2 regions of the Virgibacillus kekensis genome follow, and region 1 is predicted to be linked to the other one. Evidence: a T-box and tRNA genes for the amino acid it is inferred to sense, from the RefSeq annotation. Region 1 holds a T-box; the other holds one or more tRNA genes.
The links. The T-box of region 1 lies ahead of ACFO3D_RS12150 (valine--tRNA ligase). A T-box ahead of a tRNA ligase gene usually reads a tRNA of that ligase, here a tRNA-Val.
Positions count from the first base shown of each region.

Region 2: it encodes a tRNA-Val, which carries the amino acid that the T-box ahead of ACFO3D_RS12150 (valine--tRNA ligase) is inferred to sense. The anticodon was not compared.

Region 1 covers NZ_JBHSFU010000006.1:242,381-245,793, reverse strand. The annotation lists gene spoVID (stage VI sporulation protein D) at 1-138, shown strand, start outside; gene ACFO3D_RS12160 (phosphotransferase) at 202-1,212, shown strand; gene ACFO3D_RS12155 (hypothetical protein) at 1,209-1,397, opposite strand; T-box leader at 1,518-1,763, shown strand; gene ACFO3D_RS12150 (valine--tRNA ligase) at 1,808-3,413, shown strand, end outside.
Region 2 covers NZ_JBHSFU010000009.1:127,464-130,876, reverse strand. The annotation lists gene ACFO3D_RS15610 (hypothetical protein) at 1-28, opposite strand, end outside; gene ACFO3D_RS15605 (YwaF family protein) at 767-1,495, opposite strand; tRNA gene ACFO3D_RS15600 (tRNA-Glu) at 1,668-1,742, shown strand; tRNA gene ACFO3D_RS15595 (tRNA-Val) at 1,751-1,826, shown strand; tRNA gene ACFO3D_RS15590 (tRNA-Thr) at 1,830-1,905, shown strand; tRNA gene ACFO3D_RS15585 (tRNA-Tyr) at 1,948-2,032, shown strand; tRNA gene ACFO3D_RS15580 (tRNA-Gln) at 2,040-2,111, shown strand; tRNA gene ACFO3D_RS15575 (tRNA-Lys) at 2,315-2,387, shown strand; gene ACFO3D_RS15570 (hydroxymethylglutaryl-CoA reductase, degradative) at 2,589-3,413, shown strand, end outside.

The sequences.
Region 1 (3,413 bases):
CAAGAAAAAGATACGGTTGAATCAATTGCCGAACGGTATGAAATATCACCGCTGCAATTGGTTAAGCAAAACCATCTGCTTGATGAGAGTATTGAAGAAGGACAGTTACTTTACATCCCTTATAAAAAAAGGAACTAGCCATAATACCCCTTGCTCTAAACAGTAAGGGGTATAAGTCTGAAAAGGCAGGTGAATATTGAGATGGATTCCATTACAGAAATTGCTAAGGAATATGGAATCAGGCCTTATCATGTAAACAAGATAACGGAAAAAGTACATATGCTCAATGACGGCCGTCAGCGATATGTGGTTAAGCGAAGCAATCTGACAGAAGAGACCCTGCCTGTCTGGGAGCGCGTCTATCACGAGGCAGCGGCTAAAAAATTAGCATATATAGCACCGGTCTGCCTGACAAATAATAATAAGCTTTATGTTGAACATTCGAATGCATTCTTTTATATGTCCCCATGGCTAGCCGATAATGAAAGCAGTCCTGAAGATCTTGTGAAATCAGCTATGGATGTACTTGGAAGAATACATGCCACCACCGCCAACTGTGTTTCCATTCAGCATAACCCTGTATCAAAAAGATTTAAGGAATACCAGCAGTCGTGCGAGGGTTTATATGAAGAATCTTTGCATGTTGTAGTAGCGTTCGAAAAACAGAGATACATGTCGCCGTTTGAACTTCTTGCCTGTACACAATTCCGGATATTCGATGAAACACTTAAGCGAATCGGGAGACATACAGCTGACTTTCTGGACAATCTGGAAGAGGACCCGGTATGGAACTATAGTCTCTGTCATGGAAAACCTGACCTTTCCCATGTTGTTAGGCGGGAGTATACCTGCTTTGTGAATTGGGATAATGCCGGATATGAGAATCCGGTTTTTGATCTTATATTTTTTATAAAAAGTCTGGTACGGGATTTCCATATTTCTTTTGCTGCTCTAAAGGAGGCTACAAGATCCTACCTGGAGCAAAACAGGCTATCAGAGAAAGAACTCCATTTGGCAGCGATTCATCTCCTGAATCCTTTTCCATATATTAAATTGCTCCAGCACTATGCAGAATCGCCGTCTGCTGATACTATGGTTAATCAGACAAAAACACTTAAAATTGCAGGCCGAGAACTCCAATTTGGGCTTGATTGGTCAGAGTTTGTATACCGGGAAATAGCTTTAGGGTTTGACGCCGAATCAAGCGATTAAATCCACTCTAGATAAAATGCGATAAACACCCCTACAAGTAAACCTAAAAGAAATACATCGAGCGTTGTCGGGAAGAACAGAGTCCGGATTAACTGGAAAATTAAAATCGGAAGGGTTACTCTTTCGATTACAATTATACAGCGCAGTGCCCATGGCGGAAGTCGGTAGCGGTAATACCTCGCCATTTTTTATCACTCCTTGTTGTATTTTTTATATACTATGTATAAATGAAGGTGTTTTGTGCAATTCATATACTAATAATAGTTGATTTTATTTTCAGTAACGGATAAAATGGAAAATAATATTAAAATGCGATGACAGGGAAGAGTACATTGCAATTGCCTTACAGAGAGGGAATGTCTGGTGGGAATTTCCCAGGTACAATTGTTTTGGAAGGTCACCCCTGATGCAGCTTCTTTGAAACGAGGGATTATTTTATTCTTCATAGTAGGAGAAGCCGGTTGTTGTCCGTTATCAATACACGAGTGCACAAGCTTCTTGGGTTTGTGAACAAAGGTGGTACCACGGAATAATATCTTTTCGTCCTTTATTGGATGAAAGGATTTTTTTATTGCATTTAAAAGGAGGATATAGGATGAGCGACGAGACAGGGATTTCAATGTCTTCAAAGTACAACCCCCAGGAAATAGAAAAAGAGCGGTACAGGTTTTGGGTGGAAGGAAAGTTTTTCGAGGCAAAAGGCGATAAGGAAAAAGAGCCATTTTCAATCGTAATTCCGCCACCGAACGTTACCGGAAAGCTTCATCTGGGCCATGCTTGGGATACAACTATGCAGGATACCGTTTCAAGAATGAAGCGGATGCAGGGGTATGATGTTTTATGGTTGCCTGGGATGGATCACGCAGGAATTGCTACTCAATCAAAGGTAGAGGCTAAGCTGAAGGAGCAGGGGAAAAGCCGGTATGACCTTGGCCGGGAAAAGTTCCTCGAAACAGCTTGGGAGTGGAAGGAAGAATATGCTGATTTCATTCGGGCGCAGTGGGAAAAGTTGGGACTAGGGCTTGACTATTCTCGCGAACGTTTCACCCTGGATGAAGGCTTATCTGATGCGGTACGGGAAGTTTTCGTTACCTTGTATAAGAAAGGTCTGATCTACCGCGGCGAGTATATTATCAACTGGGATCCACAAACAAAAACAGCTCTTTCTGATATTGAAGTTATTTATGAGGAAGTTCAAGGCAAATTTTATCATATGCGCTATCCGATTAAGGATAGTGAGGAGACTATAGAAATAGCAACCACACGTCCTGAAACCATGCTTGGTGATACGGCGATTGCTGTTCACCCTGATGATGACCGGTATAAAAATCTTGTAGGCAAAACTGTTATTTTACCGATTGTCGGGCGAGAAATTGAAATTGTAGCCGATGAGTATGTAGATATGGACTTGGGTTCAGGGGCTGTTAAGATTACACCAGCACATGATCCGAATGATTTTGAAATCGGAAACCGCCATAATCTTGAGCGTGTACTCGTTATGAATGAAGATGGCACCATGAATAAAAATGCTGGAAAATATGAGGGGCTGGACCGATTTGAATGCCGGAAACAAATAGTCAAGGACCTTCAGGACATGGATGTTCTCTTCCGAATTGAAGAGCGTGTTCACCAGGTTGGGCATTCTGAGCGCAGCGGCGCGGTTGTGGAACCGTACTTGTCCACACAGTGGTTTGTTAAGATGCAACCACTGGCAGATGAGGCAATTGCGCTTCAGCAGCGTGAAGAGAAAGTTAATTTTGTGCCGGGACGTTTTGAACGAACTTATTTGAACTGGATGGAAAATATCCGTGACTGGTGTATCTCCCGTCAGCTGTGGTGGGGTCACCGGATTCCTGCCTGGTACCATAAGGGTACTGGAGAAGTTTATGTAGGCAAGGATGCTCCAGAGGATATTGAAAACTGGGAACAGGATACGGATGTTCTCGATACGTGGTTTTCTTCCGCACTGTGGCCGTTCTCCACAATGGGCTGGCCGGATACAGAGGCAGAGGACTTTAAACGCTATTTCCCGACCGATGTACTGGTAACCGGTTATGACATTATCTTTTTCTGGGTGGCACGTATGATTTTCCAGTCAAAAGAGTTTACTGATCAGCGGCCGTTTAAAGATGTACTTATTCACGGACTCATTCGAGATGCTGACGGACGAAAGATGAGTAAATCACTTGGTAACGGCGTAG
Region 2 (3,413 bases), on a different contig from region 1:
CTGATATTATGTATACTAATTTCCCCACAATATTCCCCCCCTCATTGGTCTACTCTCGTTAGTGGATAAACAATTGTTTTTCTTGAACAATCGCACCCGTTGAGTTTAATAAGAATCTCGCTTTTATCACACGCATTATCCTAACTATTCAGACAATTCTATACAATATACCATATATATGTTATACTAATATATAAACAATACAATTGTTGGGAACCTTTTGACTTTCCTTAGTCTTCTTCCATCATTAAGGAGGAGACACTAAAATGTCGAAAGAAAGTCTAATAAAAATGCTTGAAACTCTTTGTCAGTACAACAATGCATACATTTAGCTCTAATGAACAACCAGTAATGACAGTACGATGCTTAAAACATACAAGGACTATAGAGATAACCAATCTTAAAAATAATACGGTCAAATTATTTGATAATATTGAAGAATCAGCGGAAGCCCTACAACTTTTAATAAATGAAAATACGATTGCTTAAACCTCTTACTCTTAAGAGGTTTTTTGTTACTCGTTTTTTGTCAAATGCCACATAAAAGTTCTCATGCTCATCTTAAACTCCTCGTTAATTGAAGAACATAATATTCAAAATCTTAATCATAACAACTACATGCTTGGTTTATAAGAATCAACATAGCAAATAGCATACCGATTAACACAGTAAAATACACTTTGACAACAACTATTGTCAATCTGCTTTGGTCTGCTAATTAGTATGCTAAATCATATGTTTCTCCACCGAAACGGAACTACTTACACTAAGTGGATGCTCTTTTAAAGTTAGCGAAAAGCCTGTATATCTGCTGCTGAGCTGTAAATACAACCAATCCAAGTACACAGAGATTAAAATAGTACCAAAACCCATTACCAAGCATATCAAGAGGTGTGGAGGCAGTAGGGGTATGGGATAGATATAAGTAGTTGGACTCCAGGCAAGGATTTATGAAAACCCCGATTATAAATGCGTAAACCAGCAGGTATCCATACGTTTCCAGCATAGATTTCAGGGTTATTTTGGCGGAACTTGTAGAAACAAGGAAAATACCGGTCCATGAAATAGCGATATGGTGGACAAAAAACTTCCAGAAACGAAAATGTGGATAATCATAGGGAAGTTCAGGAGTCACGACTGCCAGAAAAGCGGGTATCAGACCAATAAAAAATGAGATCTGTACTAACCTCTTATTGTAAGTCGCCAACGTTATGGCCCCGGTTATCCCGGCTACACCACAGAGATGCAGCGGCATGTGATCCCTTAGACTCCATATTCCTGTAACCCCTGTCCAAGTCTGGTATGAAACTTCGGAAAGAATGAGCAGGCTGAACAGGGTCCAGCGGATAATAGTAAAAGGAGTTCTTTTACTGCGGATTTTTTTTAGAAAGATAAAGAACAATAGAAGTCCCAAAAAGTAAATCATTAACATTGTCAGATGACTGGTTCCAAATGTAATGAAAGGATCACCACCTAATTCAAGCCAGTTACCCATAAAATCCCCCTTAAAAAGTGCTTATCTATGTCTATTCTTCATTATATGTGTTAGGAAGCTATTTGAAAATATAGAATTTAATATTTCTCTTTACAAAGATAGCAATCCTGTATATAATAAAAATCGTTGGTTTTTGACAAAGATTTTTTCGTATTATAAAATCCATTACTATGGCCCGTTGGTCAAGTGGTTAAGACACCGCCCTTTCACGGCGGTAACACGGGTTCGAATCCCGTACGGGTCACCACTTACTTTGGAGGATTAGCTCAGCTGGGAGAGCACCTGCCTTACAAGCAGGGGGTCGCAGGTTCGAGCCCTGCATCCTCCACCATGTGCCGGTCTAGCTCAATTGGCAGAGCAACTGACTTGTAATCAGTAGGTTGGGGGTTCAATTCCTCTGGCCGGCACCATTTTTTATGTATAATTAAATAAAAGATAGTTACAATAGTTACGGAGGGGTAGCGAAGTGGCTAAACGCGGCGGACTGTAAATCCGCTCCCTCAGGGTTCGGCAGTTCGAATCTGCCCCCCTCCACCATAATTATTGGGCTATAGCCAAGCGGTAAGGCAACGGGTTTTGGTCCCGTGATTCCCAGGTTCGAATCCTGGTAGCCCAGCCTTTTTTTATTTTAAGGGAATTTTTACATATTTAAAATGGACGAGCACCAAGGGATTCACCCGCATAATAAGAACACTTTACATCATGAGCCATTAGCTTGCCGCGAACATCCTGGAAATTACTGCTATGTGCAGGCATGCGAGGAGTTATCACGACGAGCACCAATGGACGCAATCGCTTAATCAGAACACTTTACATTATGAGCCATTAGCTCAGCTGGCAGAGCATCTGACTTTTAATCAGAGGGTCGGAGGTTCGAATCCTCCATGGCTCATCTTTTATACGAAAAAACTCTAGCGTAAAAACAGCATAAATATTATAATAGCAGATAAACAAGGTCGTTATGAGTGATAAACAACCTTGTTTATTTGCATTTTAGGCTGTTTTTTTACATAATAGATACAGCTATTTTATTTATTGACAATACAAGACTTATTTACATATATAAATAATGTTCACAAAAGGATGAGACGTTATGGAAACTTCGAGAATTCCTGGCTTTTATAAAATGGGTGTTGATGAACGCAGAGAGCTTTTGACTAAAATGGAATCCTTTACTGAGGAAGAAAAGGAATATTTATTTTCAAAAGAACCGCTGGGCACAGATACAGCTGACAAAATGATTGAAAATGTAATTGGGACATTTCCGCTTCCACTCGGACTAGGATTGAACTTTCAAGTGAACGGGAAAGACTATGTAGTGCCAATGGCAATTGAAGAGCCATCCGTTGTGGCGTCAGCCAGCTACATTGCCAAAATAGTCCGGAATGCAGGTGGCTTTACTACAGAGGCAACCGATCGGGTTATGATTGGCCAGATTCAGGTAGTCGGCTGTCCGGATTTTGAGGCTGCCAAAGAGGCTGTTCTAAAAGAAAAAGATTCCCTCATAGAAGATGCAAATGCTTCTTACCCGAGTCTTGTCGCCAGGGGTGGCGGAGCAGAGGATTTGGAAGTCCGTATATTGAATGAAGAGTCAGATTCAATATACGGTAAAATGCTCATCCTTCACATTTATATCAATACGTGCGATGCAATGGGGGCAAATATTATAAATACAATCGCCGAGTCACTTGCTCCTACTGTGGAAAAGCTGACTAAAGGTAAAGTGTATCTGCGGATTTTGTCTAATTATGCTGATCGATGCCTTGCAAGAGCAAGTTGTGTAATTCCACCGCATTTGCTGGAATCTAAAGGGTATACCGGTGAGGAAGTACGTGATGGGGTTATCCATGCGTATGAATTTGCCGCATCAGATCCATATCGCGCGGTAACGCATAATAAAGGTATCATGAATGGAATT